DNA from 2 places in the Priestia sp. YIM B13490 genome. Region 2 is predicted to be linked to the other one. Evidence: a T-box and tRNA genes for the amino acid it is inferred to sense, from the RefSeq annotation. Region 2 holds a T-box; the other holds one or more tRNA genes.
The links. A T-box is a leader RNA that pairs with one kind of tRNA and senses whether it is charged. The one in region 2 lies ahead of ACFX4R_RS15135 (valine--tRNA ligase), so its partner is inferred to be a tRNA-Val.

Region 1 (4,429 bases), on a different contig from region 2:
ATAAAGCCCATCTTTAAAAAGATGGACTTCCTTCTGCTATTTAATCGCTTTATGAACTTTTAATTTCTTTCCTTTAATCGTTTTGTTTTTCATTGCTTGTAACACTTTTGGACCTTTTCCATTCAAAATCTCTACATAAGAGACATTTTCTTGGATCGTAATAATTCCAATATCGTCCGCGGTTACTCCGTCTAATTTCGCAATTGTTCCCACAAAATCAACCGCTCTAATTTTCTTTTTCTTTCCTCCGTTAAAATACAGCTTCATAATGTCTTTATTTAATGACTCGCTTTTATCCTTTTTAACTTCTGGACGCTCATTGATTTTTTCAGTAAAAGCGGATGCTGCCTGCTGTACTTCTTCTTTAGAAGGAGGAGTAGATGTTGGAATTGAAAAACCGATATATTCTTCAATTTCCGATAGCATTCTCTCTTCATAAGGCGTTACAAATGTGATAGCCTTCCCTTTTTTACCGGCACGTCCCGTTCTTCCTGTACGGTGAACGTAGCTTTCTTTTTCTAACGGAAGGTCATAGTTAATAACGTGTGTGATATTATCAATATCAATTCCTCTCGCAGCTACATCTGTCGCCACTAAATAGCGGAATTTACCTTTTTTGAAATCATTCATAACCTCAAAACGGTCTTCTTGCACCATTGCCCCGTGAATTTTATCACAAGGATACCCAAGATCATCTAAATCATCTAACAGCGTATTTACCTGCTCTTGCGTGCGGCAAAAAATGATGCAGCTGTCCGGGTTTTCTACTGTGGTTACGTCTTTCAGCAGTTCAAATTTACGTTCGTTCTCTACTGTTATAACAGAATGGTCAATCGTACTTGTCGTTAATCCATTCGCTTTGATTTCAACATCAACCGGCTTTTTCATATACTTGCGAGAAAGCTCTTCAATATCTTCAGGAAGCGTAGCGGAGAAAAGCATCGTTATACGCTCACTAGGAAGATGTTGAATAATTGCTTCTACTTGGTCAATAAAACCCATATTTAGCATTTCATCTGCTTCATCAATAACCAAATAACGAATTTTCTCTAATGCAAGCGTTTCTTTTTCTATATGATCAAGCACTCGTCCAGGCGTACCTACAACAATATGTGTTTTTTGCTTTAGTTCTACTTTTTGCTTGGCAAACGGTGATTTTCCGTAGACAGCTGCTGCTTTAATTCGCTTAAAACGGCCGATATTTGTAATATCTTCTTTTACCTGCGCGGCCAGCTCTCGTGTAGGTGTTAACACTAAGGCCTGGGGCTTATTTTCTTCCCAATTAACTAATTCACACAGTGGAATGCCAAAGGAAGCCGTTTTTCCACTTCCTGTTTGAGACTTCACGACAACATCTCTTTCTTCTAGCGCGATGGGAAGCACCTTGCTTTGTACTTCCGTGGGATGATTGTATTGCAGGCTAGAAAGCGCCTTAGCTACCTTGTCACTAAGACCATATTGACTAAAACTTCTTTGATTCATTTTGTACCCTCATTTATTTTAAATTAGTGATTATCTTTATCATGACCTGATGCACTATGTTTCATTATACTTTAATTCTTCTATATGCGCTCAAGATTTAATATAGCATTGATTTGTCAAACAAAAGAGAAAAGCCGCTCTCTTATTAATAAGAAAACGGCTTTGGTATGAGCGATGAGGGATTCGAACCCCCGACCCCATCCCTGTCAAGGATGTATTCTCCCACTGAACTAATCGCTCGTGATATGTATTGACTATATTATAGAAAGAGTTATCCAATTTTGTCAACTATTTTTCCGCAGTTCCCAAGTTGGAAGGATCGTCTTTACTTTTGATAAAATAAAAACATGCCATAAAGGAGCGTGACGGGATGAAAGTACCAACTTTAAAAATTGACAGCCTTGTACTTCAAGGATTCGCTTCCAAAGAGACAATCGAAAAAGCGCTGTTACATGAACGTTCTGCTAAAGACAGAGAGAAATGATTTACTAAGAGGTGCATTTGATGAATATTAATTATTATTTTAGTCGGTTTTTAGCTACGAAACCGGATAGCCCAACGTATGAAAGCTTAGCTGCTTTACAGAACAAACACATGCTTCATGTTCCTTTTGAGAACTTAGATGTTCTGTCTCAAACCCCTATCATAATTGATTTAGAACGAATTTTTCAAAAAGTAATCGTAAATTTGCGGGGAGGATTTTGCTACGAATTAAACGGTCTATTTGGCTGGCTGTTAAAAGAAAGCGGATATGAAGTCTCTTACGTTTCAGCTACCGTCAAAAAACCCGACGGCACATGGACCATTGAAGGAAGTCACGCTACAAACCTTGTGACGATTGAAAATCAGCCTTACATCGTAGACGTTGGATTTGGAGATTCTGTGCGCAAGCCAATGCCTTTAAATGGCGAAGTAGTAAGAGATGTAAGCGGCTCTTATCGTATGACAAACGTTGCTGAGCATATGTATGATTTGCAGCGATGGGAAGATGATGTATGGAAAACGCTGTACCGTGTGTCTACGCTTCCTAAGAAACTGACTGACTTTACTCCCATGTGTGAGTTCAATCAAACGTCAGCGGATTCTCCGTTTGTACACAAACGTCTTGTTACGATCGCAACCCCTACAGGGCGCATTACCCTCTCTGGCGAAACGGTAACTGTAACAGACGGCGAAAAAAAGACGAAAAGGAACGTTTCAGAAGAAGAAATACCTGATATTTTACAAAATCATTTTTATATTATTAAAGGATTTTATTAATATCTCCTTACACAGAAAACCGGCCTCTTATGGGGCCGGTTTTTGTACAGGAGTAATCATCCTGTTTTCTACAGGCGACTTTAAAATAATTGAGGTATTCACATTTCCATAAGGAATCAGTTCATCCACTAGCATTCTAAGTCCATCCATTCCAGACACGGCTGCTTTGATAAAGTAAGAAACCGGCCCCGTTACGCGATGACATTCAAGCACGTCTTCATTTTGCTCAATAAAGTCTTCAAATTCCTCCGGTTTTCTTTTTAATTCGCTTACTTGAATAAACAGCTGTGTATCTCTTCCTAAAGCTTTCGGAGACACCGTAGCGCTAAAACGCTGGATCACTCCTCGTTCCTGAAGACGCTGCAGTCTTTCTGATACGCTTGGACGGCTAAGAGCCAGCTTTTTTGATAAATCACTAATCGTCATACGTCCGTCCCTTTGCAAAATAGACAATAGTTGTGCATCGATTTGATCCATCCAAACCTTTCCTTTCAAAATGAATATAATAAATAAAATCTTTATTCAAGTTGATAAAAGAACAAGTATTATTTCCTTCATTTATACATGTGTTTTCTTTATTTAATATCCTATCATTAAAGTAGATAATTGAAAATGAAAATTCCGAAAAAACAAACAAAGGGGTTTATTTATGCGAAAAGTTTTATGGATTATTCTTGGATGTACGATTGCAAGTATTGGTGTTCTTATCTTGCGGCACTCTCACGTAGTGACGGGGGGAACAGCTGGTCTGTCCCTTAGCTTGTCATATGCCCTTCCCTTATCGTTTGCGGTAATCTTTTTTCTCATTAATATTCCTTTTTATCTCTTTTCCTTCTTTCAAATGGGATGGAAATTTACCGCCACAACTATAGGATCAGTGTCTTTGCTATCGCTTCTCACTTCACTCGATCACTTGCTTCCTTCTTTTACACTTCCCAGCCTGATGGGTGCTGTTACGGGCGGACTAATTGCCGGCCTTGGCTTATCCATTTTATTTATGAACGGAGCTTCTCTCGGCGGTGCTAATATTCTAGCGTTATTCGCACAGCGAAAATTTGGCTGGGATCCTGGAAAAGTGAATTTTTCATTTGATTTCCTTGTCGTGCTGTCGAGCATGTATTCAATTGGAATTTCAAAAGGAATTTTCTCTGTTATATCCATTGCGATTACAGGTTTTGTCATCAGCTACTTCAAGCAAAAAATTGCTTTACACAATCAACCGACATCCGCTTCTGTCACACAGCCTTTAGATAATGCGCTTTCTAAATAAAAACCACGATTTAGCTGTGGCTAAATCGTGGTTTTTATTTACATTTTTTCTACTTTTATAAAATCAAATTGGGCTTCATACCCTTCTCCTTGAGGACTACAAGCATAAATACCAACTTGAACAGGTTCTTTGGTTGAGTTCAATAAGTGAGCGAGTCGGAGCTGAGTCCAAGAATCTCCATCACTTGAATAACAAACGGTGTAATCATCGTTTTTGCGCTGAATTTTAAAATAAAGCGCTGATTTGTTTTGAGTGAAATTTTGACTGGACCAATCTGAGAAGCCCTGGTTGGTTACGACTGCTCCTAATTGGTTAGGACCATCGGGATTGTATTCAACTGACGTTTTGATCCACGTATCTTTTGATACACGAATCATGAGACCTGCTTGATCGTAGCGATTAACTGGATATGTATGC
Region 2 (4,429 bases):
AACGGCATGAATGGATGTAAAAGTCGCATTGTGTTATCAAGTACATAAGCTAAAATTGAGCGAGTTGTCTTTTTAGCTGCTTCATCTTCTCCGTAAAGAGGAAGTTTAGCCATTTCAATGTACCAATCGCAGAAATCATCCCAAATAAAGTTATAGAGAATACGTCCAACTTCACCGAATTCATATTTGTCAGCTAATTTTGTTACGTGCTCAATCGTTTCATTTAAGCGCGTTAAAATCCATTTATCAGCAACTGACTTTTCGCCTGATAAATCAAGCTCTTCAAATGTGATGCCGTCCATGTTCATTAATGCAAAACGAGAAGCATTCCAAATTTTATTTGCAAAGTTCCACGTCGCTTCGACTTTTTCAAAGCTGAAGCGTAAATCTTGTCCTGGTGAGCTTCCTGTAGATAAGAAGTAGCGAAGAGAATCTGCACCGTATTTCTCGATTACTTCCATTGGGTCTACACCGTTACCAAGTGATTTACTCATTTTACGACCTTCAGCATCTCGTACAAGACCGTGAATGAGTACATCGTCAAACGGACGTTTACCCGTAAATTCAAGACCTTGGAAAATCATGCGAGATACCCAGAAGAAAATAATATCGTAGCCTGTTACAAGCACGTTTGTTGGGTAGTAGCGTTTGAAATCAGCTGCATCCACATCGGGCCAGCCCATTGTTGAGAATGGCCATAGCGCTGAACTGAACCATGTATCTAATACATCTGAATCTTGTTCCCAGTTTTCGATATCTGCTGGAGCCTCATGATCTACGTATACTTCTCCAGTTTCTTTATGATACCAAGCTGGAATGCGATGTCCCCACCAAAGCTGACGCGAAATACACCAGTCGCGAATATTTTCCATCCAGTGTAAGTATGTCTTTTCAAAACGATCAGGCACGAAGTTTACTTTTTCTTCTTGCTTTTGAAGATCTACTGCTTTATCTGCTAACGGCTGCATTTTTACAAACCATTGAGTTGATAAATAAGGTTCAACAACGGCACCGCTTCGTTCACTGTGACCTACTGAATGCATGTGGTCTTCAATGTTGAACAATACACCGTCTTCTTGAAGGTCTTTAACAATTTGCTTACGGCAAGCAAAACGATCCATTCCTTCATATTTACCTGCTTTGTCATTCATCGTACCGTCCTGATTCATCACTAAAATACGCTCTAAATTATGGCGGTTTCCAATTTCAAAATCGTTCGGGTCATGAGCAGGCGTAATTTTCACCGCACCAGAACCGAATTCCATATCTACATAATCATCGCCTACGATTGGAATTTCACGACCTACAATCGGAAGGACAACCTTTTTGCCGATTAAGTGCTTATAGCGATCATCTTCAGGGTGAACAGCTACAGCCGTATCTCCTAGCATTGTTTCAGGACGAGTTGTTGCGATTTCAATATGTCCAGAACCATCTGCCAACGGATAGCGCATATGATAAAACGCACCTTGTACATCTTTGTAAATAACCTCGATGTCTGAAAGAGCTGTTTTTGTAGCTGGATCCCAGTTAATAATATATTCTCCGCGATAGATTAACCCTTTTTTGTAAAGCGTTACGAATACTTCGCGCACTGCTTTAGAAAGGCCTTCATCAAGCGTGAAGCGCTCGCGTGAATAGTCTAAGCCAAGTCCTAGCTTCGACCACTGCTGGCGAATAAAGCTTGCATATTCTTCTTTCCATTTCCATGTTTCGGCTACAAAATTTTCGCGGCCTAGATCGTAGCGGCTTTTCCCTTCGCTGCGAAGCTTTTCTTCTACTTTTGCCTGCGTTGCAATCCCCGCATGGTCCATGCCAGGAAGCCATAAAACGTCATAGCCTTGCATGCGCTTCATACGCGTTAAGATGTCTTGTAACGTTGTATCCCAAGCGTGGCCTAAATGTAGCTTGCCCGTTACGTTTGGGGGTGGAATTACAATTGTATATGGCTCTTTTTCAGGGTCATTTGTTGCTTCAAAAAACTTCCCGTCTAACCAATACTGATAACGATTTTCTTCAACGGCTTTTGGATCATACTTCGTTGGAAGAGTCACTTCTTTTTCAGACATAATGTATACCTCCATAATATAAAGTTTCAGTCTTTAGAAACTGTGTAAAGCTTTTATAAACATAAAAAAACTCCTTTCCTAATAAAAGGACGAAAGGAGTTGATTTCGCGGTACCACCTTTTTTTATAGACGTATCCCGTTTGATAAGCCTATACACTTCATTTCATAACGGTTGATTAACCGGCTTTTTCTACTGAGCTATGCAGCTGTTCAAAAAAGCTACTCATAGGCGACATTCCGAGTGCACATTCTTAAGAAATCTCACAGCAGCTGATTTCTCTCTCTGAAAGACGAACATCCCGTACTCTTCCTATTCACTGTATTTATGTATGAATTTCTCTTAATTATACTATATGAAAAAATGTTGAATCGTCAATAATCTTCTCCACTTTTTTACGATTATATTCATAATTTTTTTGTTCTGCTCTTTATTTTTTCATTCACTCGCTAATTTTGGAAATAAAATGAAGAGTCCGCTCAAAAAAATGACACCATTTCTTTCTTTTTTCATATACTTACTTTAACCTGGGCACGTGGATTGAAAGGGGCATGTACAAATGAAGAAACGAATAAATGTAAATTCGTATCAGCTGCAGCGGTGGCTCAAAACAGCAGGAGCGGCTTGTGGACAGTTTATTGTTCCTTTAACAATTTTTCAAGGTATACGTACACTATTTTTCCCTACAACCTTTGATGTACTGTTGTTGGCACTGCTTGCCATACTAGCGGTTGCTTTATATTCGGACTGGATTTAAAAACCCAAGCGCTATTCGTTCGCTTGGGCTTGTGCAGCTGCTTCCGCTGCCATTTTTTTTTGCTGATCTACTTCAAATATTTTAATATTGAGCTGTTCAATGTTTTTCGTCAGCCAGTATGCTCGAATAAATGACTGCATATGTTCAAGCTCTGTTTTACTTTCTTTATGCTGCCTATATTGAACGATACACTGATACAAGGGTTCTGGAAACGCCAAATAACTGTGTAAAAGCAGCCGTTCCTCTTCTCTGAGAGCAAAATGTTTTTCATACGTACTAAACCACTCATAGCTGTCATAGGTAGTTACTGGGTATGTGCGAAGAGTACGGAAATAAAATGAGACCAAATCATAAATCGGTGAAGCATCTTTTGCATGTTCAAAATTAATAAAAAAACCATTTCCCCGTTCATCATAGATAAAATGTTTAGCCGATAGCTTTCCATGAGACGTAACCAGCCGGATCTTTTCCTTTTCTTCCATTTCATCGTTCCACTGATCGAGCTTTCCAAAACCAAATTCAAGCGCTCTTGTCATTTCATAATAAAACGTACAGTAATGCAATTCAAACGGGGACATATAGATTTTTTTCTCGCATTCTGCTACATACTGCTTCAGCTCTTCCTGACGTTTCTCCCACGTTTCTTTCATCGATGTATAATGATTTTCTATATCTTCTTTTTTCACTTCTACTTCCTGCGCCGAAGCGCCGTGAAGCTTAGCAAGCTCTTGAAATAATTTATGATATCGAATATCACGCTCTTCGGTCGGATTATTTGGGAGCCACGGCATTAAGTAATACGAGCCGCTTTCATCTGAAACAATGGGCTGAGAACGCTTTGTTTGATAAATAGGGACAAATCCCATCCATCCTTTTTGATACACGTTCTGCAGCTTTTGAATGAAGTTTTGATTTCGTTCTTGATGATTCGCCATTTCTTTAAGCGCAAATACGCCGGTTTTCGTATAGACTTTTTTTACTTTTCCGTAGTCTTCGATAAAGTCAACATCTAAGTCATATTCTTTTAACAATACTTTGTAGTCTGCTACTGTCCGCTGCATCTATATTCTCCTTCCTCGTAAAAAATAAAGAAAACAGTTAAGACATTATATGCGTCAAAACTGTTTTCTTTCCGACTTTAACGAACGGGAATATTTAAGATGCTTCCTTCTTCCAGCTCATATTCATCTTCTAAATTATTCACTCGTAAAATGTTTTGTACATTCGTATTATAGCGGTTTGCTATCGTATCAAGCGAATCTCCGTCTTGAACAATACAAAGCTTCCACGTTGAAAAAGCTTCTTCTTCCCGCGAAAAGAGCTTTGTTAAATAAAGGGCGTTTTCATTTCGGCCGCTTTCATTTTCTTCTTTCCGAAATTCAACAATAATCTTTTCCTCTTCTTGTTCAGCTTCTTCTTGCTCAGCCTCTTGTTGAACGTCACCATACGTATTCAATTCACTAGCTTGCGATTCTTCGAAGCTTTCTTGCTCTTGACGAAGCTGAAACAGTTCAATCACATTGTCTTCTCTTTCTTCCTCGATTTGGGCCTCTTTTTTCACTTCGACTTCAAATGGTTCATATGCTTCCTCTTCATATTCCACAA

Region 1: it has a tRNA-Val gene. The T-box ahead of ACFX4R_RS15135 (valine--tRNA ligase) is inferred to sense a tRNA for this amino acid. The anticodon was not compared.

Annotation. Positions count from the first base shown of each region.
Region 1 is NZ_JBHZOT010000002.1:776,767-781,195, forward strand. It holds gene ACFX4R_RS09255 (DEAD/DEAH box helicase) at 37-1,482, opposite strand; tRNA gene ACFX4R_RS09260 (tRNA-Val) at 1,651-1,722, opposite strand; gene ACFX4R_RS09265 (arylamine N-acetyltransferase family protein) at 1,987-2,742, shown strand; gene ACFX4R_RS09270 (Lrp/AsnC family transcriptional regulator) at 2,770-3,219, opposite strand; gene ACFX4R_RS09275 (YitT family protein) at 3,392-4,012, shown strand; gene ACFX4R_RS09280 (DUF1349 domain-containing protein) at 4,051-4,429, opposite strand, start outside.
Region 2 is NZ_JBHZOT010000004.1:146,265-150,693, forward strand. It holds gene ACFX4R_RS15135 (valine--tRNA ligase) at 1-2,069, opposite strand, end outside; T-box leader at 2,152-2,396, opposite strand; gene ACFX4R_RS15140 (hypothetical protein) at 2,627-2,824, shown strand; gene ysxE (spore coat protein YsxE) at 2,836-3,885, opposite strand; gene spoVID (stage VI sporulation protein D) at 3,963-4,429, opposite strand, start outside.